3 regions of the Aeromonas aquatilis genome follow, and region 3 is predicted to be linked to each of the others. Evidence: predicted binding sites of a transcription regulator. Region 3 holds the regulator's gene; each other region holds the start of a gene.
The links. The regulator sigma-54, encoded in region 3, starts transcription at its own class of promoters, with help from an activator protein. The targets are predictions, from matches to a motif close to TGGCACNGTTTTNGCTT.
Positions count from the first base shown of each region.

Region 1 (10,114 bases), on a different contig from region 3:
ACATTGATGGTCGAGTTGTTGGTCACCGTCGTCTCTCCTCCCGCCAACGGGTTGGGCTGGGAGACCTGCTGGTTTTCGGCGATGGTCACCGTCAACCCGCCATGGCTGATGGCCGCCGGTTTGAGCTTGACCTGACTGCCGATCACTATGGTGCCGGTGCGGGAGTTGACGATGATCTTGGCCGCCTCGTTGGCCGGATCCACCTCCAGATTCTCGATAGTGGCGAGATAGGAGACGCGCTGACCCGGATCCCGCGGGGCATAGACCTTGACCGAGGTAGCATCGAGCGCCTGAGCGGTATTGGGCCCCACCAGATCGTTGACCACATCGGCCAGACGGCGCGCCGTAGTAAAGTCGGGTCGGTTAAGGTTGAAGGTGATAGTGTCACCCTGACTGAAGGAGTTGGGCACCTCCCGCTCCACGGTCGCACCGTTGGCAATTCGCCCGACGGTCGGGGTATTGACCACGACCTTGGAGCCATCAGCCCCCTCGGCCCCCAAACCACCGACCACCAGACTGCCCTGTGCAACCGCATAGACCCGGCCATCGAGCCCTTTCAGGAAGCTCTGCAGCAAAGTACCTCCCCGCAGGCTCTTGGCCTCGCCAATGGCAGAGACCGTTACGTCGATGGTCTGGCCCGGTTTGGAAAAAGGGGGCAGGTCGGCATGAATCGCCACCGGCGCCACATCCTTGATCTTGGACTTGATGTTATCCGGCACCTTGATGCCAAAGTTGTTGAGCATGGTACGGAAGGTCTGCTCGGTGAAGGCGTTGTTCTTCTCGCCGGTACCGGGCAAACCGACCACCAGGCCGTAACCAATCAGCTGGTTGCTGCGCACCCCTTCAACCGAGCTGATGTCCTTGATCCGGGCAGCATTCGCCACGTCCAACGGCAGCAGACAGCAGAGCAGAGTGACAAGACGGAGTGACTTCATAACATCTCCTAGAGCGGCCACCAGGGGCCATTGAAAAAGCTGGTCAGCCACCCTTGCTCTTGGGTATTGGCCAGATCACCGGTACCACCGTAGTAAATGCGGGCATTGGCTACTTTCTGGGACGAAACGCTGTTATCCGATGTCACATCCTCCGGGCGAATCAGGCCGATGATCCGGATATATTCATTGCCATTGTTAAGCATGATCCACTTCTCGCCACGCACCAGCAGATTGCCGTTGGGCAGCACCTTGGCCACGCTGACCGAAATACTGCCCTGCAGGCTGTTACTCTGATCCGCCTTGGCCTGCCCCTTGAACGCGCTGTCTTGCGCAATGGAGGCTGAGAGATCATAGGGGCTGGCGGTCACGGGAACGCCACCCAACTTGACCGGATCCAGATTGAACTTATTGTCCTTGCCACTCTGGGTATTGGCCTTTTTCGAGGCGGAGGTGGATTCAGACAGCTCGATGGTGATGATGTCACCCACCTTGTGCGCCTTGATATCCGAATAGATGCCATTGACCTGATCCGGCTGGAAAATCGCCCCTGTCGGCCGCACCGACACCGGCTCCGACTCTCCGTAGACGGGGGAAAACTCGGGATCATCAGGCTTGGGCGTATTGGGAGTGCTGCTACACCCTCCCAGCACCAGCAATCCCAGCATCCATACGGCTTTCATCATGCACCTCCTAATTAGGTACGCTGGATCAGGAAGGACATCATGCCGTCCACGGCGGAGAGCACCTTGGAGTTCATCTCGTAGACCCGCTGAGCCTGAATGAGGTTTACCAGCTCTTCGGTCACGTTGACGTTGGAAGTCTCCAGCATCCCCTGCTTGATCACCCCCAAACCATCGGCACCGGCAGTCCCCTGAGCGGCAGCACCGCTGGACTGGGTCTCGACAAACATGTTCTCCCCCATCGGCTGCAAGCCGCTGGCGTTGACGAAGTCGGAGATGTTGATCTGACCGACGACCTGAGAAGCGCCATCGCCCTTGAGCTGCACCGAGACCTGGCCATCTTCACCCACCGTAACGCTCTGGGCGTTTTCCGGGATCTGGATTTCCGGTTGCAGCGGGTAGCCATTACCCGGGGTCACTATGGTCCCTTCATCGTTGAGGGTGAACTGACCGTTACGGGTATAGGCCGCACTGCCATCCGGCAGCTGAATTTCAAAGTAGCCACGACCACTGATCATCAAATCGAGCGAGTTGTCAGTGGTTTGTACGTTACCCTGACTGTGGTTTTTCTGGGTCGCCACCACCTTGGCACCCGCCCCCAGCATCAAGCCGGAGGGGAGCTCGGTATCGGCAGAGGAGCGGCCACCGGGCTGATTGATGTTTTGATACAGCAGATCTTCAAAGATGGCCCGTGACTTTTTGAAGCCCACGGTGCTGGCGTTCGCCAGGTTGTTCGAGGTGACCGAAATATTGGTCTGCTGTGCATCCAACCCGGTCTTGCTGATCCAGAGTGCAGGATTCATAGTGTAACTCCTTGATTAGCTGATTCGCAGCAGTTGGGTTTGAGCTTCATCATTCTCTTCGGCCGTCTTCATGATTTTGACCTGGGTTTCGAACTGGCGTTGCAGCCGGATCAGGTTGGTCATCTCATCCACCACATTGACGTTGCTCCCCTCCAGGGAGCCGGCAATCAGGCCAACATTGGCCGCGGCAGGTTCCTTCTGGCCATCCTTGCGGCGAAACAGACCATCTTGCCCCTTCTCCACCGCATCGGCGGCCGGGTTAACCAGCTTGATCCGCTGAAAATCTTCCGGCAAGTTGGCGGCGGCCCCCTCCGGTCGACCACTGATAGTGCCATCCCGATTGATCTCGAGTTTTTCCATCGGCATCGGTAGCACGATAGGCTTACCGCCATCGTCCACTACGTTCAGACCGGTCGAGGTTTGCAAGTTGCCGGTCGCATTGACCTGCAAATTCCCCATGCGGGTATAGGCCTCACCCCCTTTGGGGTCCTGCACGGTAATCCAGCCCGGACCATCCACCGCCACGTCCAGATCCCGTCCGGTGGTCATCAACATGCCATGCTGCAGGTTCTGACCCGGGCGCTCAGCCATGGCAAACACCCGGCTTGGCAAGCCCTCTCCGAATGCCTGCATGCTTCTGGCCTGCTCAAAATCGGACTTGAAACCGGTGGTATTGGCATTGGCGAGGTTGTTGCCCCGAACAGCCAAGCTGTTCATGGTCTCTTTGGCCCCGGACATGGCGATATAAAGCAGGTGATCCATGGAATTCTCCGTCAAACAGATGACTCTGACAGGAGAAATGCAATTAGAGTGCCAACAGCGGAAATATGGGAGGATAAGGAGGATGGGAATACGACAGAAACAGAGAGGGGGCCAAGCCCCCTCTCATTATCATGTATTGCGCAATTAACGGATCTGCAGGATGGTCTGCTGCAGCGAACTGTTGACCTCCAGAGAACGCGAGTTGGCCTGGAAGTTACGCTGGGCAGTGATCAGGTCCACCAGCTCCGAGGTCAAATCCACGTTGGACTGCTCCAGGGAGGATGATTTGATGGTGCCAAATGTTCCTGAGTTTGGCGTCCCCGGCAAGGCATCGCCAGAGAGCAGAGACTGACGCCAGGAGGTATCGCCAACCTGAGTCAATCCTTGCGAGTTGGCAAACTTGGCCATGGCGACCATGGCCACCTTGATGGTGGTTGCGTTACTGTAAGTCGCGGACACGATGCCATCCGGAGTGATCTCCACCTTGGTCAACCGGCCGACAGTGGAGCCATCCTGAGTCAACTTGTTGACTTCAAACGGTGAGGCGTATTGGGTCACGGTTCCAAAATTGATATCCACCTGCTGGGTGGGATCTGCGCCGTTAGTAATGATACCTGCGCCAGCTGCGCCCACGGTTCCCAGTTGCTCTGTCTTGATGGTCGCCGGTGTAGTCGGAGTAATCATCTTGCCATCAGCCCCGAAGGTAATTCTTGCACCAGCAGGCGCCTGGCTCAAACCTGCCGTCATGGTAGGCGTTACACCACCAACAATATCAATAGGCTTATCCCCTTGGTAAAGATACATACGCCAAGCTGTTGGATTGGCCGGTTTGGTCAGATCTGCTGGGTCAGCTTCTTTAACAAAATATTGCGTGATGGTATGCGGCTCACCCAATGAGTCATAAATCACCACGGAGGTAGAAGATGAGTAGGTTTTCGAATTTTTTGGATCAAAGGTTGATGCATCACCGGCACCGGCGCCAGCAGGCAACGGCGACGCTGTAGACGGCAGGTTGAAACTGGCGTCAATTTTGGATGTCTTGATTGGTTCACCAGCCTTGTCAGGGATCTGAATAGGCTTGGTAGCATTGATACTCACTGCTTTGGGCGTGCCATCGGCGTTAATTTCATAACCTTGCAGATAATGGCCCTGATTATTGACCATATAACTGTTTTCATTGAGCTTGAAGGCCCCGGCACGGGTATAGGTGCGATCCAGGTTGGTCAGGCCATCAGAGGTCACGAAAAAGCCGTTGCCCTGAATCGCCAGATCCAGCGCGTTATTGGTAAATTGCAGCGCCCCTTGATGGAACTGCTGGGCCACCGCACCGGTCGCCACACCGTTACCAACCTGGGTCTTTGCATTGACAAAGATCGAGTTGGCGTAGACATCCGCAAACTCGGCACGGGACTCTTTAAAGCCCGTTGTATTGACGTTAGCAATGTTGTTGGCGGTGACGTTCAAGTCTTTTTGTGCCGCGTTGACACCGCTCAAGGCATTGTTAAATGACATATCCAGCTCCTTAGATCGATGCTGTCACGAGGTTGTTGACGGTGTAACCGTCGGATTTGAATTGGTGCCTGAAATTTGCAGAATATTATTCAGATATTCGCTACCCAGTCCTCTCAGATTGAGGCGCGTCGGGTTAGTGGCGTTACCCAAGGCAACGCTATCCACTTTGGCATAAGCAAAGGTGGCAATACTTTCCGACTTCCCATTGAGCGCGCCACTGGCTTTGATAACATATTTACCTGCAGCGACCCGCTTACCAGCTTTGTCTGTACCATCCCAAGCGACTTCAACATTACCTTTTTGGTCTCCTTCGAGAGGGAACTCCTTGATAACCTGTCCCTTTTCATCCTCAACGGTAATTTTGACGTTCGCATATTTATTCGTTGTGCCTACAGCAACGACCGCAGACAAAGAACCATCTTTATCTAAAAATCCGGTATTACCCTGGAGCAGCACATTTTGTCCCACCAGAGAAGAGGCTTGCAGGGCCTGGCTGGAGATCATCTGATCGTTGAGCTTACCCATCTGATTGGACAAACTGCTGATCCCCTCCGACGTAGACATGGAGGCCATCTGGGAAAGCATCTGGGCATTGTCGACCGGCTTGAAGGGATCCTGATATGACAACTGCATAGTCAGCAGCTTCATAAATGAAGCCTGATCCAGCTCTTTCTTCGGTGCCGGGGGAGTGCCCCCCATCTGAGTCGAGGTCCGGTTGATGCCGTTCATATTGTTGGTTTTATCGACCATCTTGCATCCCCCTATCAGGATTTGCCGAGCTGGAGCGTCTGCTGCAGCATCTTCTTGGCCGAATCTGCAACTTGTACGTTGGTCTGGTAGCTGCGCGAGGCATTGATCATGTCAGCCATCTCTTCAACCATGTTGACGTTTGGCTTGAAGATAAAACCGTCTTTGTCCGCCATCGGGTGGTTGGGGTTGTACTCCTTGAGCAGTGGCGCCTTGCTCTCGACAATGCCCTTCACTTCCACCCCGACCGAGCCCTGCTTGTCAGACATCGCCTGATCGAGCTGGGCGGCAAAGACTGGCCGCCTGGCGTGGTAAGTATTTTCCACACTGGAGCTGACGCTGTCCGCGTTGGCCATGTTGCTGGCAACCGTGTTGAGCCGCACTGACTGTGCGCTCATAGCCGAGCCTGCTATGTCAAAGACCTTGAACAAACTCATCACTGCTCTCCTTTCAGGGCCTTCAGCAGGCCACTGATCTTGCTATTCATAAATTCAAGGGAGGTTTGGTACTCGAGGCTATTGCGCAGAAATTCACTACGCTCCTGTTGCACATCAACCGTATTGCCGTCACCGGTATCCGGTTGCAGCGGGTTGCGATATTGCACGGTACCCGGAGCATCCATATTCAAGGCAAAGTGCTTTTCGCTGGTCGTTGCCAGACCAAAACCTTGATGCGACTGGGCCTCCTGCAACGCCTGCGCGAAATTGATATCCCTGGCCTTGAAGCCCGGCGTATCCGCGTTGGCGATATTGCTGGACAGCACCTCAGCACGCTTGGCGCGAACGCTTATCGTGTGTTGATGAACACCGAATGCCTTGTCAAATGAAAGAGCCATAACACACCTCCTACTTGGTATATTTTGTCTGCAAGAGATGTGCCATAAGCGAATAGCTCAAATCGATGGCCTGGGTATGAGCACACGTCTGAACGGACACAGCAGCATCTCGCCCCCCCAGCAAGGTAACGTCTGGCCACCACAGGTTTTGAACCATAGTTGCAGTGGCGAGAAATGGCAGCTGAATAGAGAAATTGAGCGGTAGATAAAGAAAGAGGGAAGCTCGTCGCTTCCCTCGTTACAGTAACTGGTAATATCTGGGAGAACCCCGACTATCAAGGCCATCAGACCTATTTGACCTTGTAGACGATCCCCGGATTGCAGCGGATCATCTCGAACCGGTCGGTCAATCCGGCCAGCGACTCGGAAGCCCCTAGCATCAGGTAGCCGCCGGGATTGAGGCTGGCAGCAAACTGGTTGAGGATCTTTGACTTCACTTCCGGCGCGAAATAGATGAGCACGTTGCGGCAGAAAATAATGTCAAATTTTCCGAGCAGACTGTAACTCTCCAGCAAATTTATCGGCCGGAAGGTGGTCAATTTTCTGACTCGCTCCACCACCCGCATCTTGTTGTCGCCGTATGGCTCAAAAAACATCTTTTTGCGCTCGGGTGACAACCCGCGAGCCAGTGCAAGACTGTCATAAATGCCTTCCTTGCACTGGTTGAGCATGGTCGTCGAGATATCCGTTCCGACAATCTGAACGCCACCAGGTAAGGTACCCGGCTTTTTCATCTGTTGCTCCAGCGCCGTCATGGCAATGGAGTAGGGCTCCTGACCTGACGACGATGCCGCAGACCAGATCTTGATAGGGCGGCCGCTTTTCCCCAATTCAGGGAAAATCTTGTCGGTAAGCAGTTGAAACGGATAGGTATCACGAAACCAGAGGGTCTCGTTGGTTGTCATGGCATCCACCACGGCCATTTTCAGGTCACGCTCTCGCACACTCATTGCACGGGTAACCAGATCAGACAGACTCTCGATGCCAAACTGAGCCATCAACGGTGAAAGACGGCTCTTCACCAGATACTGTTTGTTATCACCCAGCACGATCCCGCTCTGAACCGCCAGAAAGTTGCTGAACTGTTTGTATAAGTCGTCCGAAAGTGTCTTCATGCAGCTGTTCTTCTTTATTAGAGTGCGTTTTGTACGGCTTTGGCCAGTTCATCTGGTTGGAACTTGGCGATGAAATTGTTGGCCCCCACTTTCTGCACCATTGCCTGGTTGAATACCCCACTGAGGGAAGTATGCAGAATAACATGCAAATCCTTGAGATTGGGATTATTCCGGATTTCGGCAGTGAAGGTGTAGCCATCCATTTCCGGCATTTCGATATCTGAAATCACCAGCGCAATCTGATCCTTGATAGGGCCATTTTTGGTCATTTCTAGCAGCATATTCAATGCTTCACGACCATCTTTTGCCAGCACGCACTCAACCCCGATGGCCTCGAGCGCACGCTGCACCTGTTTGCGTGCCACGGAAGAGTCATCGGCAACCAGTACCGGACGTCCCAGGGTCGGGTGTTCGACGCTCGACTCCACCAGCTCTTTGCTCACTTCGGTAGAAACCGGGGAGATCTCGTTGAGAATACGTTCAACATCAAGGATTTCGACCAACTCGCCGTCCACCTCGGTGACCGCCGTCATGTAGTTGATGCGCCCCGCCCCTTTGGGCGGTGGCAGGATCGACTCCCAGTTCATATTGATGATGCGTTCGACCGAATGCACCAGAAAACCCTGAATGGAACGGTTGTACTCGGAGATGATAATGAAGCACTTGCTCAAATCTTCAATCGGACGCTTGCCAACCGCCATGCTGAGATCGATGACCGAAATCGTCTGGCCACGAATATGGGCGACCCCGCGAATGCAGGAGTTCAACTTGGGCATCACGGTCAAGGGGGGGCACTGCAACACTTCACGCACTTTGAATACGTTGATGCCAAATCTTTGACGTCCGTTGAGACGAAACAACAACAACTCCAACCGGTTTTGTCCCACGAGCTGGGTACGCTGGTTGACCGAGTCCAGAATACTGGCCATAAACACTCCCTAAAAACGCTTGGCATTAATCATGCATGCATGATGGATTGCGTCAGACTATCAATGTGACAACGAAAAGATTCTGAAGCAATCATAGTTAAATATGGTGATATGCGTGAACAACTTATCGACCAACGAGCGAAAATGATTAACCGACTTTTACTCATCAGCCTCTTTTTTGGCAGCATATCTTCCAGCTACGCCTCGGACGTCACTACTTATCTGCAAGAAAAGGCACAAGAGTTCGTTTACAGCCAGCTGGATATTCCGTTGGATGCCAGAGCTGAGGTCACCTCTGCCACGCTGGATGAACGGCTCCCACTGACCCGTTGCGATGATCTGTTGACTATCAGCTTACCAGCAAAAATGGAAATTCGCCGTAATACAACAGTTTACCTTAAATGTGAGGAAGACAAACCCTGGGATGTCTATCTCCCGGTGCGAGTCAGCATTCAAAAACCCTATGTCACGGTGGCCAATCCCATCGCCAAGGGGGATCTGCTGAGTGAAAGCCAGCTGGTCTTGGCCTATCAGGATCAGACCCTGATCCGCGGCGACTACCAGACTGATACAGCTCCTCTTATCGGGGTGCGCAGCAAGCGAGAGCTAAAACCGGGGCAGCCCATCCGCTTGAGCCAGGTTTGTGTAGTGTGTAAAGGAGATCAGGTCACTGTGACGGCAGAAAACAGCAACTTCCAGATCAAAACCATGGCCCGAGCCTTGCAAGATGGCAGCTTCGGAGAGATCATCAAACTCGTCAATATTCGCTCCGGCAAAACCGTTGAGGGTAAAGTCAGTGCTGTGGGGGCCGTATCGGTCTCGTTTTAAATTCGGATCCTTGACAACTTTTTTCTAAAGTTTTGACCTGCCGCACCGATAAACAGGTAAGCAAACCTTAAAGCAGACGAAGGTAACTAAAATGGCCATCAACAATATCAACAACTTGGCGAACAATCGGTTGCAAAATACCGCTAATAGCCAGGGGACAGGCAGCAAGTCAGTCACCTCATCGCCCGAAAACAAAGCGGCTACTGTCAAGCTGGACTCCGTCTCCTTGACCAGTGAGGCGCAACAATTGCAAAAGATGCAACAAAACCTCAATACTGCCTCGACCGGCAATGAGAGCAAGGTCGAACGACTGAAAAAAGCCGTCGCGAGTGGCGAATATCAGGTCAACAGCGACGCTGTTGCCAAGAAGATGTTCAGTTTCGAGGCCAATCTGGACAAAGTTCTGGGATGATGGACTTACCTTCGTTACTGCACACTCAAGATGATTACCTCAGCCAGATGCAAGGCATTCTGGAAGAGGAGTTCAGCTTGCTCGAGCAGCATCAGGCACTGGCCCTGCCTGCACTGACCGAGCGCAAACAGCAGTTGCTTGCTGCGATAGAAACCCTGGACAAGACGCTGGCAGAGATGCCAGAACTGGCACTGCAGCTGGCAGCCTATCCCGACGAGATGGCGCAGGTTCGTGCAAAACTGGATGCCTGCCAGGCACAAAATGATATCAACGGTCGCTTGCTTGAATTGAGCATCGTCTCAAACCGTCGTCTGGCAACCTTTCTTAGTCAGCTGCGCGATCGCAACAGCCTGACCTATGACGCCAAGGGTAATACTCGCTCTGGCACCCGCTCCTACGGTATCAAGGCCTGACATCTCTTATCAGGCCTTGCATTTTTGCTGTCCGTTTTAAAGCACCAGTCGCAACAACTCTCGCCCGTCCTCACACGCATTGACGCGCAGTAACCCGTCCTCATAGCACCCGTAACTGGCCGGCAACTCGCCGCGCGGGAAAC
Region 1 is NZ_JBSTYP010000008.1:50,797-60,910, forward strand. Features, by position in the region: gene ACW5W8_RS04500 (flagellar basal body P-ring protein FlgI) at 1-935, opposite strand, end outside; gene flgH (flagellar basal body L-ring protein FlgH) at 944-1,615, opposite strand; gene flgG (flagellar basal-body rod protein FlgG) at 1,630-2,418, opposite strand; gene flgF (flagellar basal-body rod protein FlgF) at 2,434-3,180, opposite strand; gene flgE (flagellar hook protein FlgE) at 3,325-4,692, opposite strand; gene ACW5W8_RS04525 (flagellar hook assembly protein FlgD) at 4,717-5,442, opposite strand; gene flgC (flagellar basal body rod protein FlgC) at 5,457-5,876, opposite strand; gene flgB (flagellar basal body rod protein FlgB) at 5,876-6,274, opposite strand; gene ACW5W8_RS04540 (CheR family methyltransferase) at 6,565-7,389, opposite strand; gene ACW5W8_RS04545 (chemotaxis protein CheV) at 7,407-8,318, opposite strand; gene flgA (flagellar basal body P-ring formation chaperone FlgA) at 8,463-9,146, shown strand; gene flgM (flagellar biosynthesis anti-sigma factor FlgM) at 9,238-9,558, shown strand; gene ACW5W8_RS04560 (flagella synthesis protein FlgN) at 9,555-9,971, shown strand; gene yfcE (phosphodiesterase) at 10,008-10,114, opposite strand, start outside.
Region 1: the regulator sigma-54 is predicted to act here: its motif matches at 6,303-6,319, upstream of flgB (flagellar basal body rod protein FlgB).

Region 2 (10,114 bases), on a different contig from region 3:
TAGGCAACCCGGCGGCAGGCGTCATAGTCGGCCAGCACGGCAACCCCCCAGTCCAGCTTCTTCAGGAAGGCGACCAGACTCGGCTCGTTCTCGACGATCTGCACATGGGGGCGCAGCGCTTCCAGTTCGAAGGCGGGCAGCTGAATATTGTGTTGACGACCCAGCTCGAGGATGGTTTGCGGACGGATGTTGCCGTCCAGATGGCGGTGCAGGTCGGTCAGGGGGAGAGATCTGTCAATCATGATGGCGCCTTCTTCGAGTCGGGTTTGAAAGCCTGCCATTCTAGGCGGGGCTTTCAAAAAAGATACCCCGTTTGCTGGCAAACGGGGTCTTATTGGTCGGTGATTTATCAAGGCGTGATGGGAATCGTTTTTCCCTGGGACTCAGGAGAGATCGAGTTCCTTCAGCTTGCGGGTCAGGGTGTTACGACCCCAGCCAAGCAGGCGCGCCGCTTCCTGTTTGTGGCCATGGGTGTGCTCCAGCGCAGTCTCCAGCATGATCCGCTCGAATTGGGGCAGGGCATCGGCCAGGATGTCTGTCTCGCCCAGCGCCAACTTGCTGGCCACCCACTCCTGCAATTGCTGCTGCCAGCAACCGGGCATCGCCGGTTGACCGGGTTCGGCGTTGTGGGTGATGGGAGTAAGCAGCTCGGGGGGAAGATCGCTCACCAGCACCTCCTGCCCGGAGGCCATCACGGTGAGCCAGCGGCAGACGTTCTCCAGCTGGCGCACGTTACCCGGCCAGGGCAGGCGGCTGATATAGGCCTGGGTATCCGGGTGCAGGCTCTTGGCCTCGACGTTCAGCTCCTTGGCGGCGCGCAGCAGGAAGTGGCGGGCCAGCTGGGGGATATCCTCACGGCGCTCCTTGAGGGCGGGAATATGGATGCGGATGACGTTGAGGCGGTGGAACAGATCCTCGCGAAACTCGCCATCGGCGACCCGTTTCTCCAGATTCTGGTGGGTGGCGGCAATGATCCGTACATCCACCTGCACTGGCTGATGGCCGCCGACCCGGTAGAACTGACCATCGGCCAGTACCCGCAGCAGCCGGGTCTGTACATCCAGCGGCATGTCGCCGATCTCGTCGAGAAACAGGGTGCCGCCATCTGCCTGCTCGAAGCGGCCGTGGCGGATATTGTTGGCGCCGGTGAAGGCCCCCTTCTCGTGACCGAACAGCTCAGATTCGATGAGATCTTTGGGGATGGCCGCCATGTTGAGGGCGATGAAGTTCTTGTGGGCGCGCGGGCTGTGTTTGTGCAGCGCATGGGCGACCAGCTCCTTGCCGGTACCGCTCTGGCCGTTAATCAGCACCGAGATGCTGGAGCGCGACAGGCGGCCGATGGCGCGGAACACCTCCTGCATCGCTGGTGCTTCACCGATGATCTCCGGGGTGGCGGTGGCCTCTTGCTGACGAGACTTGCGCTTGGTGCGCTGCTCCTTGAGGTAATTCTCGGCGCGGCGCACCAGGGTCACCGCCTCGTCGATGTCGAACGGCTTGGGCAGGTACTCGAAGGCGCCGCGCTGGTAGGCGTTGACCGCGCTGTCGAGATCCGAATGGGCGGTCATGATGATGATGGGCAGATCGGCCTGACGGCGGTGGATCTGCTCCAGCAGGCTCAGGCCGTCGATTCCGGGCATCCGGATATCTGAGAGGATCACATCGGGCGAGCGCAGCTCAAGGGCGTGCAGCAGGGCCTCGCCATCGGCAAAGCTCTCGCAGTTGAAGCCTTCGCTGCCGAGAGTGCGCTCCAGCACCCAGCGGATAGAACTGTCGTCATCGACGATCCACACTTTGGCGGTCATGGGGTTCCCTTACTTGCGAAGCGGTAGAAAAATGGTGAATTCGGTGTGACCCGGCCAGCTGATGCAGTCAATCCGCCCCTTGTGCTGGTCGATCAGGTTCTGGGCGATAGAGAGGCCGAGCCCGGTTCCCCCCTCCTTGCCGGTGATCATCGGGTAGAACAGGGTGTCGCGGATGGCGTCCGGGATACCGGGGCCGTTGTCGATGATCTTGATCTCCGCCGCCAACCGGTAGCGCTGGCCGTGGATGGTGATCTGGAACGCGGTGCGGGTCTTGATGCGGATAAGGCCGGTCTGGTTGCCCAGGGCTTCGGCCGCGTTGCGCACTATGTTGAGAAACGCCTGCTGCAGCTGATCCGGCTCCATCTCGAATTCGGGGATGCTGGGGTCGTAATCCCGCTCGATGCGAACAGAGGGAGGGAGTTCGAGCTCCACCAGTCGGCGTACCTGCTCCAGCACTGAATGGACATTGTGCATCTGGTGACGGCCGGGGCGCTGGGGGCCGAGCAGGCGATCGACAAGTACCCGCAGCCGGTCAGCCTGTTCGATGATGATGCCGGTATATTCGCGCAGGGCCGGATCCGGCAGCTCCTTTTGCAGCAGCTGGGCCGCGCCGCGCAGGCCGCCGAGGGGATTTTTGATTTCGTGGGCTAGGCCGCGCACCAGCTCCTTGGCCGCCAGCTGCTGAGCATGCTGTTGCTGCTCCTGACTGATCTTCTTCTGCTGGTCGATCTTGCGCAGCTCCACGACCAGTAGACGCTGTTCGTGGTCGGCCATCGGGGTAGCGCTCAGCTCCACCAGTCGCGGTTCTCCCTCTACCACCAGAGTCACTTCGCTATCGGTAAAGCCTTGCCCTGAAACGAGGCACTGTTTGAGCCGCTGCAAATCGAGGGAGATATGTTCCAGCAGATGGGGCAGTTCGATGCCGATCAGCTGGCGTTCACTGAGGGAGAGCAGCTGTTCAGCCGCCGGGTTGACGAACTGGATGCAGAGCCGCTCATCCATCAGGATCACGGCGGTCAGCAAATTATCCAAGAGTGTTTTAGCGTTGTCCGAGCGGGTTGGCACAGGTTTCTCCCTAAAACGGTGCTACACACCTGTTATGCACCGATATGGTGCATAGAGTTTACCCGCATCGGTGCGCTATATCACCCCTAGTCGGCTTTGGGGGTGGGTTTGGGAGCCGGCGTCACGCTCGCTCTATGCAGGTAAAAGGTGACTGCACTGGATTTAGCAAGGATCGTACCGTCTTTGGCGAGCAGTTCGAGCTGAGCCTCGTGGGCGCCGCGATCGACGTTTTCGACGCGGATAGAGAGGCTGTTGCTGACGATGGGGGCGACTTTGCCATCTAGGGTCAGGCGCACATCATACTGGGTCGGTGGTTTGGGGCTGATAGAGCCCTGAAAGACGATGTTGCCTGTGTTGTCGCGCAGGGTGCTGCCCTGTTCCGGGGAGAGCAGTTCGATGGTCAGCTTGGCCGCCTCTTGCTCTTTCTTGGCATCGGCGCCAGTCAGGCTGTTGAAGTTATCCACCTGCACCGATCTGGGCGCGCTGCTGCCCAGCAGCGGGGCGACCCGCAGATCGACCTCTTTGGCGTTTTTGCCGGGTGGTGGCGCATCCGAGTAGTGGGTGATGCCATTGCCATCGACCCAGGAGTAGACCTTGGCCGCGTCCGCACCGAACGAGGTCAGCAACAGGAGGCTGAGTACCCCTATGCCATGCTTGTTGTTCATCCATCTCTCCTTGACGGTATTTTGCTTAATCCTATCAGAGAAAAAACCCGCCAGATGGCGGGTTTTATCACGATTAAGCAAGCTGACCAGATTTAAACGGCCAGTCTGCTGAGACTTAGACGGAGTAGTACAGTTCGAACTCCAGCGGGTGCGGGGTCATGCGCACACGGTCAACATCCTGCTGTTTCAGTTCCAGATAGGAGTTGATGAAGTCATCGCTGAACACGCCGCCACGGGTCAGGAACTCGCGGTCAGCATCCAGAGCGGCCAAGGCTTCGTCCAGAGAACCGGCAACGGTCGGTACTTCAGCGGCTTCTTCCGGCGGCAGGTCATACAAGTTCTTGTCCATGGCATCGCCCGGATGGATCTTGTTGATGATACCGTCCAGACCGGCCATCAGCTGGGCTGCGAAGGCCAGGTACGGGTTGGCAGCTGGGTCCGGGAAGCGCACTTCGATACGACGGGCTTTCGGGCTCGGTACCACCGGGATACGGATGGAGGCAGAGCGGTTGCGGGCAGAGTAAGCCAGCATGACCGGTGCTTCATAACCCGGCACCAGACGCTTGTAGGAGTTGGTGGTCGGGTTGGCGAAGGCGTTGATGGCCTTGGCGTGCTTGATGATACCGCCGATGTAGTGCAGAGCCATCTCGGACAGGCCGCCGTATAGGTCGCCGGCGAACAGGTTGACGCCGTTCTTGGCCAGAGACTGGTGGCAGTGCATGCCGGAGCCGTTGTCACCGAACATGGGTTTCGGCATGAAGGTAACAGTCTTGTTGTAGGCGTGGGCCACGTTGTGGATCACGTACTTCAGCACCTGTACTTCGTCAGCTTTCAGCGTAAGAGTGTTGAAGCGGGTAGCGATCTCGTTCTGACCGGCAGTGGCTACTTCGTGGTGGTGAGCTTCAACGACCTGGCCCATCTCTTCCAGCACCAGACACATGGCGGCGCGGATATCCTGGGAGGAGTCGACCGGTGCAACCGGGAAGTAACCGCCTTTCACGAACGGACGGTGACCCTTGTTGCCATGCTCATAGGCAGTGCCGGAGTTCCATGCGGCTTCTTCAGATTCGATTTTCACGAAGCTGTGGCCCATGGTGTTGGAGAAGGTGATGTTGTCGAACATGAAGAATTCCGGCTCCGGCCCGAACAGCACGGTGTCAGCGATGCCGCTGGACTTCAGGAAATCTTCTGCACGCTTGGCGATGGAGCGCGGATCGCGGTCGTAGCCCTGCATGGTGGCAGGCTCCAGTACGTCACAAACGATGTTCAGGGTGGTCTCTTCGGTGAACGGGTCCAGCTTGGCGGAGGCTGCGTCCGGCATCAGTACCATGTCGGATTCGTTGATGCCCTTCCAGCCGCCGATGGAGGAACCATCGAACATCTTGCCGTCTTCGAAGAAATCTTCATCAACCTGGTGAGCAGGGATGGATACATGCTGCTCTTTACCCTTGGTGTCGGTAAAGCGCAGATCAACAAACTTGACTTCGTGTTCCTGGATCAGGGCCAAAACGTTCTGGGCTGACATGCTAAGTAACCTCCGGTGTTAAATCTCTCTGGGTGAATGCGTCGTCGTATTCACATAAGCCAGTATCGTGCCAAGTTTGTGACAGCTTGATTTCAGGGCAGTCCCGGTGAAGAGGCTCCTCAAAATCAAGCGATCTCGACTCGCATTGCATCAAGTTAGTGCGACTGTGGATCGTTTTGGTGCACTGTAATGGTGCGCGAAATACGGTCACCGCCCATCTAAGCAGGGTTTGTCGGGGAGGTCTATGATCCAGATCTGTTGTTATGCGCGAATGTACTGCAATTCTGCTAGGCAGATCACAAAGGCAAGAGTACAATTAGCGCCCAATTTTACCCGGTGATTTGAGGCGAGAATGTTAGAGAATTTACGCAATATTGCGATTATTGCGCACGTTGACCACGGCAAAACGACTCTGGTTGATAAGCTGCTGCAGCAATCCGGTACTCTGGATCGCACCAGCGAAGGTCAGGAACGGATCATGGACTCCAATGATCTGGAACGGGAACGTGGCATCACCATTCTCGCCAAGAACACTGCGATCCGCTGGAACGACTACCGCATCAACATCGTTGATACCCCGGGTCACGCCGACTTCGGTGGTGAAGTAGAGCGCGTACTGTCCATGGTTGACTCCGTGCTTCTGCTGGTTGACGCCGTTGACGGCCCGATGCCGCAAACCCGCTTCGTGACCCAGAAAGCGTTCGCTCAGGGTCTGAAGCCGATCGTGGTCATCAACAAGGTTGACCGTCCGGGTGCTCGTCCTGATTGGGTAATGGACCAGGTATTCGACCTGTTCGACAACCTGGGCGCGACCGATGAACAGCTGGATTTCAAAGTTGTTTACGCCTCTGCACTGAACGGTTGGGCCACCATGGATCAGGACGTTGAGTCCGAGAACATGGAGCCGCTGTTCCAGGCTATCGTTGACAACGTAGAAGCCCCTGCTGCGGATGCCGAAGGTGGTTTCCAGATGCAGATCTCCCAGCTGGACTACAACTCCTACGTGGGCGTTATCGGTATCGGCCGTATCACCCGTGGTCGCGTCAAGACCAACCAGCAAGTCACCATCGTTGGTGCTGACGGCAAGACCCGTAACGGGAAAGTCGGTCAGGTGCTGGGTTACCTGGGTCTGTCCCGTACTGAAGTTACCGACGCGCAAGCGGGTGACATCATCGCTATCACCGGTCTGGGCGAGCTGAAAATCTCCGACACCATCTGCGACAACGGTGCTGTTGAAGCCCTGCCGCCGCTCTCCGTTGACGAGCCGACCGTGAACATGACCTTCCAGGTCAACACCTCACCGTTCGCCGGTAAAGAGGGCAAGTTCGTGACCTCCCGTAACATTCTGGAGCGTCTGAACCAGGAGCTGGTCCACAACGTGGCCCTGCGCGTGGAAGAGACCGATGATCCGGACAAGTTCCGTGTATCCGGTCGTGGTGAGCTGCACCTCTCCATCCTGATCGAAAACATGCGTCGCGAAGGTTACGAACTGGCGGTGTCCCGTCCGGAAGTAATCCTGCGTACCGTTGATGGCGTTCTGCAAGAACCGTTCGAAACCGTAACTGTGGACGTTGAAGAAGCGCACCAGGGTTCCGTGATGGAGCAACTGGGTCTGCGTAAAGGCGAAATGACCAACATGACCCCGGATGGCAAGGGTCGTGTCCGTCTGGACTTCATGATCCCGAGTCGTGGCCTGATCGGCTTCCAGACCGAGTTCATGACCATGACCTCAGGTACCGGTCTGCTGTACCACACCTTCGACCACTACGGTCCGCACAAGGGTGGCAGCATCGGTGAGCGTCAGAACGGCGTTCTGATCTCCAACGCTACCGGTAAGGCCCTGACTTACGCCCTGTTCGGTCTGCAAGACCGTGGTCGTCTGTTCATCGGTCACGCGACCGAAGTGTACGAAGGCCAGGTGATCGGTATTCACTCCCGTTCCAACGACCTGACTGTTAACTGCCTGAAAGGCAAACAGCTGACCAACATGCGTGCCTCCGGTACTGACGAAGCTCAAGTGCTGACTCCGCCGATCCGCATGACTCTGGAACAGGCTCTCGAGTTCATCGATAACGACGAACTGGTAGAAGTGACTCCGAAGAACATCCGTATCCGCAAGAAATTGCTGACCGAGCTGGATCGCAAGCGCTCTGGCCGTGGTTAATGTTATGTGCTGAGTCTCGGCAGCCCTTGCGGCCGCTGACGGTTCACTGATAAACGGACCCAAACCTCTGGTTTGGGTCCGTTTTTTTATGCTTGTGATCCGCTCTGGCCATCCTGATGAGCTCGTTCAGGTCATCAGCAATGGATGATGAGTGGGCTGATGAGCGTTGAGCGAAGGTCGTGGGGATGGGTGAGATAAAAAAGCCGCAGCGGGTGACCGCTGCGGCTTTTTGCTGGCTTGCAGTGAGGGGTTACTGGCGCCAGAAGGAGGGGAAGAAGAGCACGGCGACCGTCAGGATCTCCAGTCGTCCCAGCAGCATGCCGAATGACAACAGCCATTTGGCCGATTCCGGCAGGCTGGCAAAGTTGGTGCTGGGGCCGACCACAGGGCCCATACCCGGGCCGACGTTGGCGACAGCGGTGATGGAGCTGGATATGGCCGTCAGGGGGTCAAGCCCGATGGCGCCCAGCAGTGCGGCTATCACCAGAATGATGGCGAAGTAGGCCAGCACGAAGGAGATCATCGAGCGGATGATGGCGTCATTGACCGTCCGGCCGTTGTACTTCTGGGGGAAGACGGCAGAAGGGTGCATCAGCTGGCGCATCTGCTTTCTGAACAGAGCGAAGGCCACCTGTACCCGGAAGATCTTCAGACCACCCGCAGTGGAGCCTGAGCAGGCACCCAGCGCCAGCAGCACGATGAAGACGATGCTGGCCAGCGGCCCCCAGGTGCCAAAGTCACCGAGGCCAAAGCCCGTGGTGGTGAGTACCGAGACGATGTTGAAGCAGCTGATGCGCAGGGCATCCATAAAACTGAACAGATCCCGCTGCCACAGGTAGAAGGTCATGATGGCGGTGACCCACACCACCAGCCAGAAGAAACCGCGCACCTGGGCGTCCTTGAACAGGCTGTTGTCCCTGTGGTTGAGGCTCTGCACGTAAAGCAGGAAGGGCAGGCCACCAAGGAACATGAACAGGGTGCCAATCCAGTGGGCCGAGTTGGAGAAGTGGGACATGGATTGATCGGAGGTGGAGTAGCCGCCGGTACTGAGGGTGGTCATGGCGTGGTTGATCGCTTCGAACATGTTCATGCCGCTGGCCCAGTAGGCCATGAAGCAGAGCATGGAGAGCACCAGATAGACCACGACAATGTTGTTGGCGACTGTCTTGGCACGCGGGGCGCTTTTGTCCGACCAGTCCGAGCTCTCGGTCTGGAACAGCTTCATGCCGCCGACGTTGAGGTAGGGCAGCACGGCTACCGCCATCACGATAAAGCCGACCCCGCCCAGCCACTGCAGGATGGATCGCCACAGCAGGATGCTGTGGGCCATGTTGTCGAGGCCGGAGAGCACGGTGGAGCCCGTGGTGGTTACCCCCGACATGGTTTCGAAGTAGGCATCGGTAAAGTTGATGTGGGTGATGAAGACAAAGGGCAGTGCCCCGAAGATACAGGCCACCACCCAGACCGAGGTGGTGAGCAGGAACATCTCCCGCACCCCCAGATGGAACTCCGCCTTGCGCCCGTAATGGAGGCAGAGCAGGGCGGCGCCGTGGGTGATGAGCACCGATTTGAGAAACTCGACGAACCCCTCGGAGCCGGTCAGCAGCGCCAGCAGGGTCGGCAGCCACATGAAGAGCGCCAGCTTGGAGAGCACCAGCCCGAGAGTAAAGATGATGGGACGCAGCTTGATCATGTTCGATAACCTGGTCGTTGATTAACAAAAGACCCGGACCATCCCCTTGGGGGAGCTGAGCCGGGTCTGGTTTGACAGCCTGTGCGCATGAAGACGTTACAGGAAGAAGGGGCTTGGCTGGAACAGCCGCTCCACTTCCGGGATATACTTCTTGTCCACCAGAAACATGACTACGTGGTCATCCTGCTGGATCTTGGTGCGATCGTGGGCGATCAGTACTTCATCCCCGCGTACTACGGCACCGATAGTGGTGCCCGGCGGCAGCTTGAGCTCGCCCACCGTCTTGCCGACCACCTTGGAGGTGTTCTCATCGCCGTGGGCGATCGCCTCGATCGCTTCGGCGGCACCACGGCGCAGGCTGTAGACGTTGGCAATATCGGCCCGGCGCACGTGGGTAAGCAGGGCCGAGATGGTTGCCTGCTGCGGCGAGATGGCGATATCGATGGAACCACCCTGCACCAGATCCACGTAGGCGCCGCGCTGGATCAGCACCATGGTCTTCTTGGCCCCCATCTTCTTGGCGAGCAGGGCCGACATGATGTTGGCCTCATCCTCGTTGGTTACGGCGATGAAGACGTCGATCTGATCGATATGCTCCTCGGCCAGCAGTTCCTGATCCGCCGCATCGCCGCAGAAGACAATGGTGTTCTCCAGCAGTTCGGAGAGCTGCTCCGCCCGCTTTTGGTTGCGCTCGATAAGCTTGACGCTGTAACGCTTCTCCAGCTGGCGGGCGAGGCCGGCACCGATGTTGCCGCCACCGACGATCATGATGCGGCGGTAGGGGCTCTCTAGACGCTGCAGCTCCGACATCACGGCACGGATATGGCCCGCCGCCGCCACGAAGAAGACCTCGTCATCCGCTTCGATGATGGTGGTGCCTTGCGGGCGGATCGGGCGGCCCTGACGGAAGATGGCCGCTACTCGAGTTTCGATGTTGGGCATGTGCTCGCGCAGGGTGGAGAGGGCGTTGCCCACCAGCGGGCCACCGTAGTAGGCCTTGACGGCTACTAGACCGACGCGGCCACCTGCAAAATCAACCACTTGCAGAGCACCCGGATATTCGATCAGGCGACGCACATAGTCGGTCACCAGCTGCTCCGGTGCGATCAGGTGATCCACCGGCACCGATTCGGGCAGGAACAGCCGATCCCGTTCAGTCAGATAGGCTGGCGAGCGGATCCGCGCCACCTTGTTCGGGGT
Region 2 is NZ_JBSTYP010000021.1:24,783-34,896, reverse strand. Features, by position in the region: gene add (adenosine deaminase) at 1-242, opposite strand, end outside; gene glnG (nitrogen regulation protein NR(I)) at 384-1,802, opposite strand; gene glnL (nitrogen regulation protein NR(II)) at 1,812-2,867, opposite strand; gene ACW5W8_RS10280 (DUF4124 domain-containing protein) at 2,954-3,532, opposite strand; gene glnA (glutamate--ammonia ligase) at 3,648-5,057, opposite strand; gene typA (translational GTPase TypA) at 5,410-7,221, shown strand; gene ACW5W8_RS10265 (TrkH family potassium uptake protein) at 7,472-8,914, opposite strand; gene trkA (Trk system potassium transporter TrkA) at 9,011-10,114, opposite strand, start outside.
Region 2: the regulator sigma-54 is predicted to act here: its motif matches at 5,114-5,130, upstream of glnA (glutamate--ammonia ligase).

Region 3 (10,114 bases):
AAGAGTTCAACATCACCCACATTCGCGACAACCTGGGCCAGAGCCTCTCCGGCGGTGAGCGCCGTCGGGTCGAGATCGCTCGTGCGCTGGCGGCCGAACCGCGTTTTATTCTGCTGGATGAACCCTTTGCAGGGGTTGACCCGATTTCTGTGATAGACATCAAGAAGATCATTCAGCATTTGAAAGATAGAGGCCTTGGCGTCTTGATTACCGACCACAACGTCAGAGAGACTCTGGACGTATGTGAGAAGGCCTATATCGTCAGCCACGGCAAGATGATTGCCGAAGGTGCACCGGCTGACATCCTTGCCGATGAGCAGGTCAAGCGCGTCTATTTGGGCGATCAATTCAGTCTATAGTAAGGGGGCATGCCTTCATTTCCTTTGACGAGTGCCTCGCTGAACATAAGGATATCCCGACGTAGATGAAGCCGACATTACAGTTGCGTCTCGGTCAGTCCCTGACCATGACGCCGCAATTACAACAAGCGATTCGTCTGCTCCAGCTCTCCACTCTGGAACTTCAGCAGGAAATTCAGCAAGCGCTCGAAAACAACCCTCTGCTGGAGCAGGAAGAGAGCGAGGCGCAAGAGACCAGTCCGGAAGCGCCGGTCGATGCCAGCCAGCTGGATTCCAGCGATGCCATGGCTCAGGAGCAGATGCCTGACGAGTTGCCGGTGGATACCACCTGGGACGAGGTTTACTCTGCCGGCACCGCCCAGAGCGCGGGCCCCATCCACGATGGGGAAGATAGCGTCTATCAGGGAGAGACCACCGAAAACCTGCAGGATTATCTGTTGTGGCAGATGCGACTCACACCGTTCAGCGATGTGGATGCCGCCATCGCGCTCGCCATCATCGATGCTATCGACGAATCCGGTTATCTGACCGTTGCGCTGGAGGATATCCAGGCTGCCGTCACCAGCGATGACGTAGAGGTGGAACTCGATGAGGTCGAGGCGGTACTCAAACGGGTTCAGCACTTCGATCCGGTCGGCATTGCTGCCCGTTCTGTGCAGGAGTGTTTGCTGATCCAGCTGGATCAGTATGACCCGCAGACCCCCTGGCTCAACGAGGCCAAGGAGGTGATCCTCGAGCACATGGAGCTGCTCGGCAACCGGGATTACCGCACCCTCGCCCGCAAGACCCGACTCAAGGAGAGCGACCTCAAGGAGGTGCTGGATCTGATTCAGCTGCTGGAGCCGCGCCCCGGCAACGGCATCATCCAGAGCGACTCCCAGTACGTGATCCCCGACGTCTCCGTGGTCAAGAAGGGTAGCAAGTGGGTGGTCGAGCTCAATCCCGACTCTGCCCCCCGCATCCGGGTCAACGAGACCTATGCCGCCATGGCCCGCAACGCCCGCAGCAGCACCGACACCCAGTTTATTCGCTCCCATTTGCAGGAAGCCAAGTGGTTCATCAAGAGCCTGGAAAGTCGCAATGACACCCTGCTGAAAGTGGCCAGTTGCATTGTCGAGCAGCAACAGGGCTTTTTCGAGTATGGTGAAGAGGCGATGAAGCCGATGGTGCTCAATGACATCGCCGAAGCGGTAGAGATGCATGAGTCGACCATCTCCCGGGTGACGACCCAGAAGTACATGCATACCCCCCGTGGTATCTTCGAATTGAAGTTTTTTTTCTCCAGCCATGTGAACACCGAAGGAGGAGGAGAGTGCTCATCGACCGCAATTCGCGCGCTCATCAAGAAGCTGGTCACGGCAGAGAATCCTGCCAAGCCGTTAAGTGATAGCAAGATCGCGGATTTGCTGGCCGAACAGGGTATTATGGTGGCGAGACGCACGATCGCTAAGTATCGCGAATCCTTGTTTATCCCACCTTCCAATCAGCGCAAACGCCTGGTTTAGGCAAACAAAAGGATGATGTTATGCAAATTAACCTGACCGGACACCATGTCGAGATCACCGAAGCTCTGCGTGATTATGTGAATAACAAATTTGCCAAACTCGAGCGTCACTTCGACCACATCAACAATGTTCATGTGGTGCTTAGCGTGGAAAAACTGAACCAGATAGCGGAAGCCAAATTGCACGTCAGCGGTGGCGAAGTGTTTGCCAACTCTGAACATGCCGATATGTATGCTGCGATAGACACCTTGCTCGACAAGCTGGACAGGCAGATCATCAAGCACAAAGATAAGTTAAATAAAAAATAACCATGCAACTTGAACACATACTGAGTCGGGACTGCACCAAGAGTGCAGTCCCTTGTACCAGCAAGAAACGCGCCCTCGAGATCATCAGCGAGCTGGCCGCTGAACGCCTTGGCACCTCCCGCCAGGCGCTGTTTGAATGCTTGCTGGCCCGCGAAAAAATGGGTAGTACCGGGATCGGTGCCGGTATTGCGATCCCCCACGGTCGCATTGACGATGAGTTCCCGCCAACCGCGATCCTGATGACCTTTGCCGACCCTATTCCTTTCGACTCCATCGACAATCAACCGGTTGACCTGCTGTTTGCCTTGCTGGTGCCGGAAAGCGAGTGCAAGCAGCATCTCAAGACCCTTTCTCTGATGGCTTCCAAGCTGGGTGACAAGGCGGTTTGCCGCCAGTTGCGTCAGGCAACCAGCGACGAAGAGCTCTATCAGATCATGACCTCGGCCTGATAGCAGGCCAAGGATGAGACACCCGTTTTGGCGTGAGGGAACAAGATGCAGTTAATCGTGGTAAGTGGACGTTCGGGCTCCGGTAAAACGGTAGCCCTGCGAGTGCTGGAAGATCTGGGTTACTACTGTGTGGACAACCTGCCGGTCAATTTGCTGCCCCAGCTGATTGTGTCGGTGGAGAGCCAGTACGACAAATTGGCGGTCAGCATCGATGTGCGCAACCTGCCGAGCGACCCGGAGAAACTGGAAAATCTGCTGGCTCAGGTGCGCAATGAGGGGCGGGTTGAGTTCTCCAGCTTTTTCTTCGATGCCGACAACGGCACCCTGCTCAAGCGCTATGGCGAGAGCCGCCGTTTGCACCCCCTCTCACGCAACAAGCTGTCGCTGGATGAGGCGATTCGGGAGGAGACCCACCTGCTGGCACCCATCTCCTCGACCGCTGACCTGCGTATCGACACCACCACCCTCAGCATTCACGACCTGAGCGAGCTCATTAAGACCCGGGTGCTTGGGAAGAAAGAGAACGAGCTGGTGCTGGTGTTCGAGTCGTTCGGCTTCAAGTACGGCATTCCCAAGGATGCCGACTTCGTGTTCGATGCCCGCTTCCTGCCCAACCCGCACTGGATCCCCGAGCTCAAACCGTTTACCGGCAAGGATGAGCCGGTCGCCAACTACCTCTCGGCGCAGGCCGATGTGATGCTGTTTACTCAGCAGATCGAAAACATGCTGGCGACCTGGTTGCCCCATCTGGAGCGCAACAATCGCAGCTACCTCACGGTCGGCATCGGTTGCACCGGCGGTCAGCACCGCTCGGTCTTTATTGCAGAGCGGCTGGCCAGTGCATTCCGTTTGCTTGGCAAGAACGTGCAGATCCGCCACCGCACTCTCGACAAGAGTGCCTCCCAATCCTGACGGACCAATAGGACGACCCGATGACTGTTTCCGCCTCGGTTGAAGTGAAAAACAAGCTGGGTATTCATGCCAGACCTGCCATGATGCTGTTCGAGCTGGTGCAGGGTTTCGATGCCCACGTGCTACTGCGCAATGAAGATGGTGTGGAGGCCGATGCTGACAGCATCATCGGCCTGCTGATGCTGGATTCCGCGCAAGGGCGGCAGGTGGAAGTGCAGGTTGAGGGGCCCGAAGAGGTCGAGGCCCTGGCCGCCGTGGTGGAGCTGTTCACCTCCGGCTTCAACGAGGAGTAGTCACTCCTCGTTCTTCTTCCTATCCTTTCTCTTGTATTCGCTCGCGTTATTGCTGCATGACATGGCTGACCATGTAGTTCCATGGATAGATGCGAGCTAGCGCAGGCGAGCAGGCTGCTGGCAGATGTAATAGGCCGCTACCGCATTAGCTGGCCGATGAGACATTGGTGCCTGCTGCCCGCTTCTGATAGCGCAGGTCTTCTTCTATGGTGACCACCACTTCCAGCGGCTTGCCGGAGCGGAATACCGAGATGGTCAGCTTGGTGCCGGGGCGGCTCTCGACAATCTTGTCCATGGCGCTGCGCACGCCACTGATGGCTTCTCCGTTGATCTTGAGCAGCACATCCCCTCGCTGCAAACCACCTTTGGCCGCCGGGCCGTTGGGATCCAGACTCTCCACCACCAGACCACGCAGGTCGCCGAGGTTCATCATCCGCGCGACTATGGGGTTGATCTCGACGCTGGAGATCCCGAGGTAGCCACGGATCACCCGGCCGTTGGCGATCAGCTCATCCATGATCCGTTTTGCCAGCCGGTAGGGGATGGCGAAGCTGATGCCGTAGCTCTCCTGATTGCCGTTGAGGTGATAGGTGGCGGTGTTGATCCCCACCAGATCGCCACGGCCGTTGACCAGCGCGCCACCCGAGTTGCCCTCGTTGATGGCGGCATCGGTCTGCAGCAGATCCTGACGGCCATTGCTGTCGGGCCCCATGCTGGAGAGGCCGGTACGGCCGGTCGCACTGATGATGCCCTGGGTGATGGTCTGGCCGACGTTGTAGGGGTTGCCGATGGCGAGCACCACATCCCCCACTTCTGGCAGCCGCTCCGGATCCTGCGGGATCACCGGCAGGTTGTCTGACTCGATATAGAGCACGGCGAGGTCGGTGAGCTGATCGGTACCGACCAGCTCGGCGCTGAAGACCCGGCCATCCTGCAACGCGACGATGATCTGGTCGGCATCGGCGATGACATGGTAGTTGGTCAGCACATAGCCGCGCTGATTCATGATGACGCCGGAACCCAGCCCTTGCGGGCGCAGTTCCCCCTGATTGCCCTGATTGGGGGCAAAGCTGCGGGTGTAGATGTTGACGACGGCAGGGCCTGCCCGATGGGCGGCATAGGAGAAACTCAGTTCACGGGCATTGGTGATGATGCCGGGCAGTTGGGCACCACCGCGAAAATGGGGAAACAGCAGCAACAGCAGCGCTGCGACGGTCAATCCAAAACCGACAGACTTGCCCAAGTAACTGACTAAAGGGGGGATTTTCATGTCATTCTCATCCGTACAGGCTGCGCGCAGAGAATAACACTATCGATGGATAAAAATCACCCGCGGTGAAGACCGCGGGTGATGGATAGAGTGGCGAACAACCCGGGTGTTAGCGGATCACCAGATAGAGCGAGGAGTCGCCACGCTGGATGTTGAGTGCCAGCACGTCAGGCTTGTTCTTGAGCGCCTTGGTCAGCTCGCCCAAGGTGTTGATGCGCAGGCGGTTGACCCCGATGATGATGTCACCCTTCTGCAGGCCGGAAGCCGCTGCCGGAGAGCGAGGATCAATATCGGCCACCGCGACACCGGAGACCGGGTCGGTAGTGGTGCTCAGCTTGGCCCCTTCCAGTGCCGGATGCAGCGCGCTGGCGCGTACTTCGCTGTCATCGGCCTGCTTCAGGGTCACTTTGGCAGTTTGCGACTTGCCATCGCGGATCAGCCCCAGTTCGACCTGCTTGCCAGCGCCCATGGTGGCGATCTTGGCACGCAGCTCGCCGAAGGAGCGAACCGGTTTGCCATCGATGCTGACGATGATATCGCCGGCCTTGATGCCCGCCTTGTCGGCCGCCGAATCAGGCATGACCTGATTGACGAAGGCACCATCTTTCTTGTTGTAACCGAAGGTTTTGGCGATGTCGGAGGTGAGCTCGGTGCCGGTAATACCCAGCTGGCCGCGACGCACTTCACCGTACTTGACGATCTGCTCGGTCAGATCCCGCACCATGTTGGAGGGGATGGCAAAGCCGATGCCAATGTTGCCGCCGTTCGGGCCCAGAATCGCGGTGTTGATACCGATCAGCTCGCCACGCAGGTTGAGCAGGGCTCCGCCGGAGTTACCGGAGTTGATGGCCGCATCGGTCTGGATGAAGTTCTCCAGATTCTCGATGTTGAGGCCGCTGCGGCCCAGCGCGCTGACGATACCGGAGGTGACGGTCTGGCCCAGCCCAAACGGGTTGCCGATGGCCAGCGCATAGTCACCCACCCGCAGCTCGTCGGAGTCGGCGAACTTGATCTGTACCAGATCCTCGGCCTTGATTTGCAGCAGGGCGATGTCGGACTGCTTGTCTTCACCGATCTTCTTGGCCGCATACTCACGACCATCCTTCAGGTTGACCTTGATCTCGTCCGCCTCGTGAACCACGTGGGCGTTGGTGATCACGTAACCCTTCTTGGCATCGACGATGACACCGGAGCCGAGTGCCTGAAACGGCTGCTCGCTCACCTGTTCATCGGGCATGTTGGGGCCGAAGAAGAACTTGAACTGTTCCGGCAGACGCTGACGGGTAATTTTTTTGCCAGAAACCGAGATATTGACCACCGCCGGGGTGACCTGTTCGAGAACAGGCGCCAGGCTTGGCATCTCCTGATTTGAACCTAACAGGGAAGGCAGTGCAGCCTGAGCAGGGGCCGCAGACATGGCGATACCGACACTGAGGGCTAGCACACTGAGCATGGAAAGAGGTTTACGCATATGAAAAACAGCTCCCAGAAAAAGTTGCATTGCAATCGTCAAGGTCAGACCACGGGACTGGCCAATTAGTTCCGCGAGGAACTAGTTTGGTTGCTTGAGCAGTCCGGAAGAGGCGCCAGCATAGTCGCGAGGCGGAACGCCCGGCTCTTCTGCCCCATTGGCAGGGGCTTCTTCTACCAATGACTCGCGGAACAGGGGTTCCTGAGCCTTGGCCAGGAATTTGCTCTGCTCGGCCATGTGGCGATAGAGGGTCTGATACTGCTCGGCCAGTTGCTCCATCAGGGCGGCGCTGTCGGCGAAGTGGGTGTTGATCTGGCCCTGATAACTCTCGAGCTCCTTGTGGGCCTTCTTCAGTTCCTGTTCCAGACGGCCAGCATCGCGGCTACGCACCGAAAAACGGCCGAGAACGACACCGATAATCAAGGCCGCGACAGCCAGCAGGATCCCAGTTAACAGACTCATAGATGCTCCTTGTTACAGCTAAAACAGAGTGGGTTTATGCGGTCGTCATAACCGCCATGCCTTGATGGCACTATACCGTGCGTCCTGAGGCCGTGATACCATTTTGTCCTCGACTCAGGGACTTGGAGAGGCGCTCAAGGATGACACCGCAGCAAAAATACCAGCAGGATCTGCTGCGCCCCGGCTTTGTGGCCGACCCCGCGCAGGGGATGGCCATTAGCAGGCTGGAGCGACTGTATCAGGATTTGCTACGGCGCCCGACTCCGACCAGATCTCGAGGGCTGCTGGGTTGGCTACAAAAGCCCAAGCCGCCGGAGCCCGTCCTCGGTATCTATATGTGGGGCGGAGTGGGCCGAGGCAAGACCTGGCTGATGGATACTTTTTTCGACAGCCTGCCTGGGACGCGCAAGATGCGCAGCCATTTCCACCGCTTCATGCACCGCATTCACGATGAGCTGCAGGGGCTGAGCGGGCAATCCGATCCCCTCAAGCTGGTGGCCAGCAAGCTTGCCAGCGAAACAGACATTATCTGTTTCGACGAATTTTTTGTCTCCGACATCACCGACGCCATGTTGTTGGGCACGCTGTTTCAGGAGCTGTTTGGTCACGGTGTCGTGCTGGTCGCCACTTCAAATATTCCGCCGCAGGATCTTTATCGCAACGGGCTGCAGCGAGCCCGTTTTCTGCCAGCTATCGAGCTTATCGAGCGTCATTGCGAGGTACTTAACGTGGATGGCGGTATCGACTATCGCCTGCGTACGCTGGAACAAGCCGAGATTTATCACTGCCCGCTGGACTTGCAGGCAAAAGCCAATCTTGACCACTATTTTCAGCAATTAACCGGTGGGCACATGGCTTGCGAGGGGACGTTCGAGGTCAATCATCGTCAGCTGAGGTCTCTCGGGATGGGGGAAGGGGTGCTCTATATGGAATTCGAGCAACTTTGCTGTACTCCCCGCTCCCAGAACGACTATATCGAGCTGGCCAGGCTGTTCCATACTGTCTTGCTGGCCAATGTGCAGCCAATGGGCACAGGCACGGATGACGCGGCTCGCCGCTTCATCGCCATGGTCGATGAGTTCTACGAACGGCACGTCAAGCTCATCATGTCGGCGGCGGTTCCCATGGCAGAACTCTACGGCGAAGGGCTGCTGAATTTCGAATTCAAACGCTGTCTTTCGCGGCTTCAGGAAATGCAATCGCACGAATACCTTGCCAGAGTGCACCTTCCTTAGTCACAATACCGCGCCTGCCAGTCGGATGGGCATCTGCGGCAGGTAGGGCCGGGCGACATTTGCTGGTTTCATGGCAGTGAAATTAGCAGGTGATATTTAAGGCAACTTCACTTATAATCGCCCGGCCCACGTTACAGCTGTCGATAAGACAGCAACACTTTAAGCTTTACTTGTATTCGAAGGGGTACAGGTAGGCCATCGTTTGTTGTTTGTGGGAGAGCCCCCATAAGCAATTGGGTCTGTAACAGGTAATTGGGTTTAACTTAATGAAAACTTTCGTTGCCAAGCCAGAAACCGTAAAACGTGACTGGTACATTGTGGACGCAGAAGGTAAAACTCTGGGTCGTATCGCAACCGAGATCGCTGCTCGTCTGCGTGGTAAGCACAAAGCTGAATACACTCCGCACGTTGACACCGGTGATTACATCATCGTTGTAAACGCTGAGAAGGTACACGTAACCGGTAAGAAATTTACCGAAAAAATGTACCACGCTCACTCCGGTTTCCCGGGTGGTATCAAGTCAATCAGCTTCGACAAGCTGATTCAGCGTAAACCGGAAATGGTAATCGAAGCAGCCGTCAAAGGCATGCTGCCGAAAGGTCCTCTGGGCCGTGCCATGTTCCGTAAACTGAAAGTTTACGCAGGCGCCGAGCATGCTCATGCTGCTCAGCAACCTCAAGTACTGGATATCTAATCGGGAACTGGCAACATGGCAGAAAATCAATACTACGGTACCGGCCGTCGCAAAAGCTCCACTGCTCGCGTATTTATCAAAGCGGGTAGCGGCAAGATCGTAATCAACCAGCGCTCCCTGGAGCAGTACTTCGGCCGTCCGACTGCCCGCATGGTAGTTCGTCAGCCGCTGGAACTGGTTGAGATGACCGAGAAACTGGACCTGTACATCACCGTTAACGGTGGTGGCATCTCCGGTCAAGCTGGTGCGATCCGCCACGGTATCACTCGTGCTCTGATGCAGTACGACGAAACCCTGCGTTCCGAACTGCGTAAAGCTGGCTTTGTTACTCGTGATGCCCGTAAGGTTGAGCGTAAGAAAGTTGGTCTGCACAAAGCTCGTAAGCGTCCGCAGTACTCCAAGCGTTAATTCGCTTTTGGTACTCACTCTTTCGAGTGTCAAAAAAGCCTGGCAACCGCCAGGCTTTTTTTATTGGTAATATTACCGACATCAATGCTAACCACGCGTCACAAAAGACAAAAAATTGTTTCTTTATTGTTTTCATTGCTCACCGCTCTTTCTTGTCAAGTTGTTATCTTTTCTTTAAAATTTCCCCTGTTTTCTGTGGCAATTGTAAATCCAGCTTCCGCCGCTGTTGTCACGGGAAAAATGGGGAACAGGGACACTATAAGAATGTGCGGAGTCCACATGGGAGAGTTTTTGGATGAGCAATGCGCCAGTTGATACCGGTCGCCGCAGATTTCTTACCTGGTCAACGGTTGCCGTTGGTGGGGTAGGAGCTGCGTTTACCGCAGTGCCGTTTATAAAGTCATGGAATCCGAGCGCCAAGGCCAAAGCAGCCGGTGCGCCGGTTGAAGTCGATATCAGCAAGTTGGAACCGGGTCAGCTCATCCGTGTCGAGTGGCGAGGCAAGCCTGTCTGGGTGGTGAAACGCACCAAACAGACGCTGGATGCCTTGGCCGCGCATGATGACAAGCTGCGGGATCCCTCATCTGAAGAGCCGCAGCAGCCTGACTATGCCCATAACGGGTACAGATCGATCAAGCCCGAAATTTTTGTCGCGGTCGGTATTTGCACCCACTTGGGGTGTTCACCTTCCTATCTGCCTGACAGCTTTGGCGAGCAGGTGCAGGGCGTTACGTCCGGCTTCTTCTG
Region 3 is NZ_JBSTYP010000036.1:31,597-41,710, forward strand. Features, by position in the region: gene lptB (LPS export ABC transporter ATP-binding protein) at 1-359, shown strand, start outside; gene ACW5W8_RS15060 (RNA polymerase factor sigma-54) at 425-1,864, shown strand; gene hpf (ribosome hibernation promoting factor) at 1,885-2,172, shown strand; gene ptsN (PTS IIA-like nitrogen regulatory protein PtsN) at 2,175-2,621, shown strand; gene rapZ (RNase adapter RapZ) at 2,667-3,533, shown strand; gene npr (PTS phosphocarrier protein NPr) at 3,554-3,826, shown strand; gene degS (outer membrane-stress sensor serine endopeptidase DegS) at 3,972-5,096, opposite strand; gene ACW5W8_RS15090 (Do family serine endopeptidase) at 5,206-6,567, opposite strand; gene ACW5W8_RS15095 (Z-ring associated ZapG family protein) at 6,649-7,029, opposite strand; gene zapE (cell division protein ZapE) at 7,170-8,264, shown strand; gene rplM (50S ribosomal protein L13) at 8,531-8,959, shown strand; gene rpsI (30S ribosomal protein S9) at 8,975-9,367, shown strand; gene petA (ubiquinol-cytochrome c reductase iron-sulfur subunit) at 9,663-10,114, shown strand, end outside.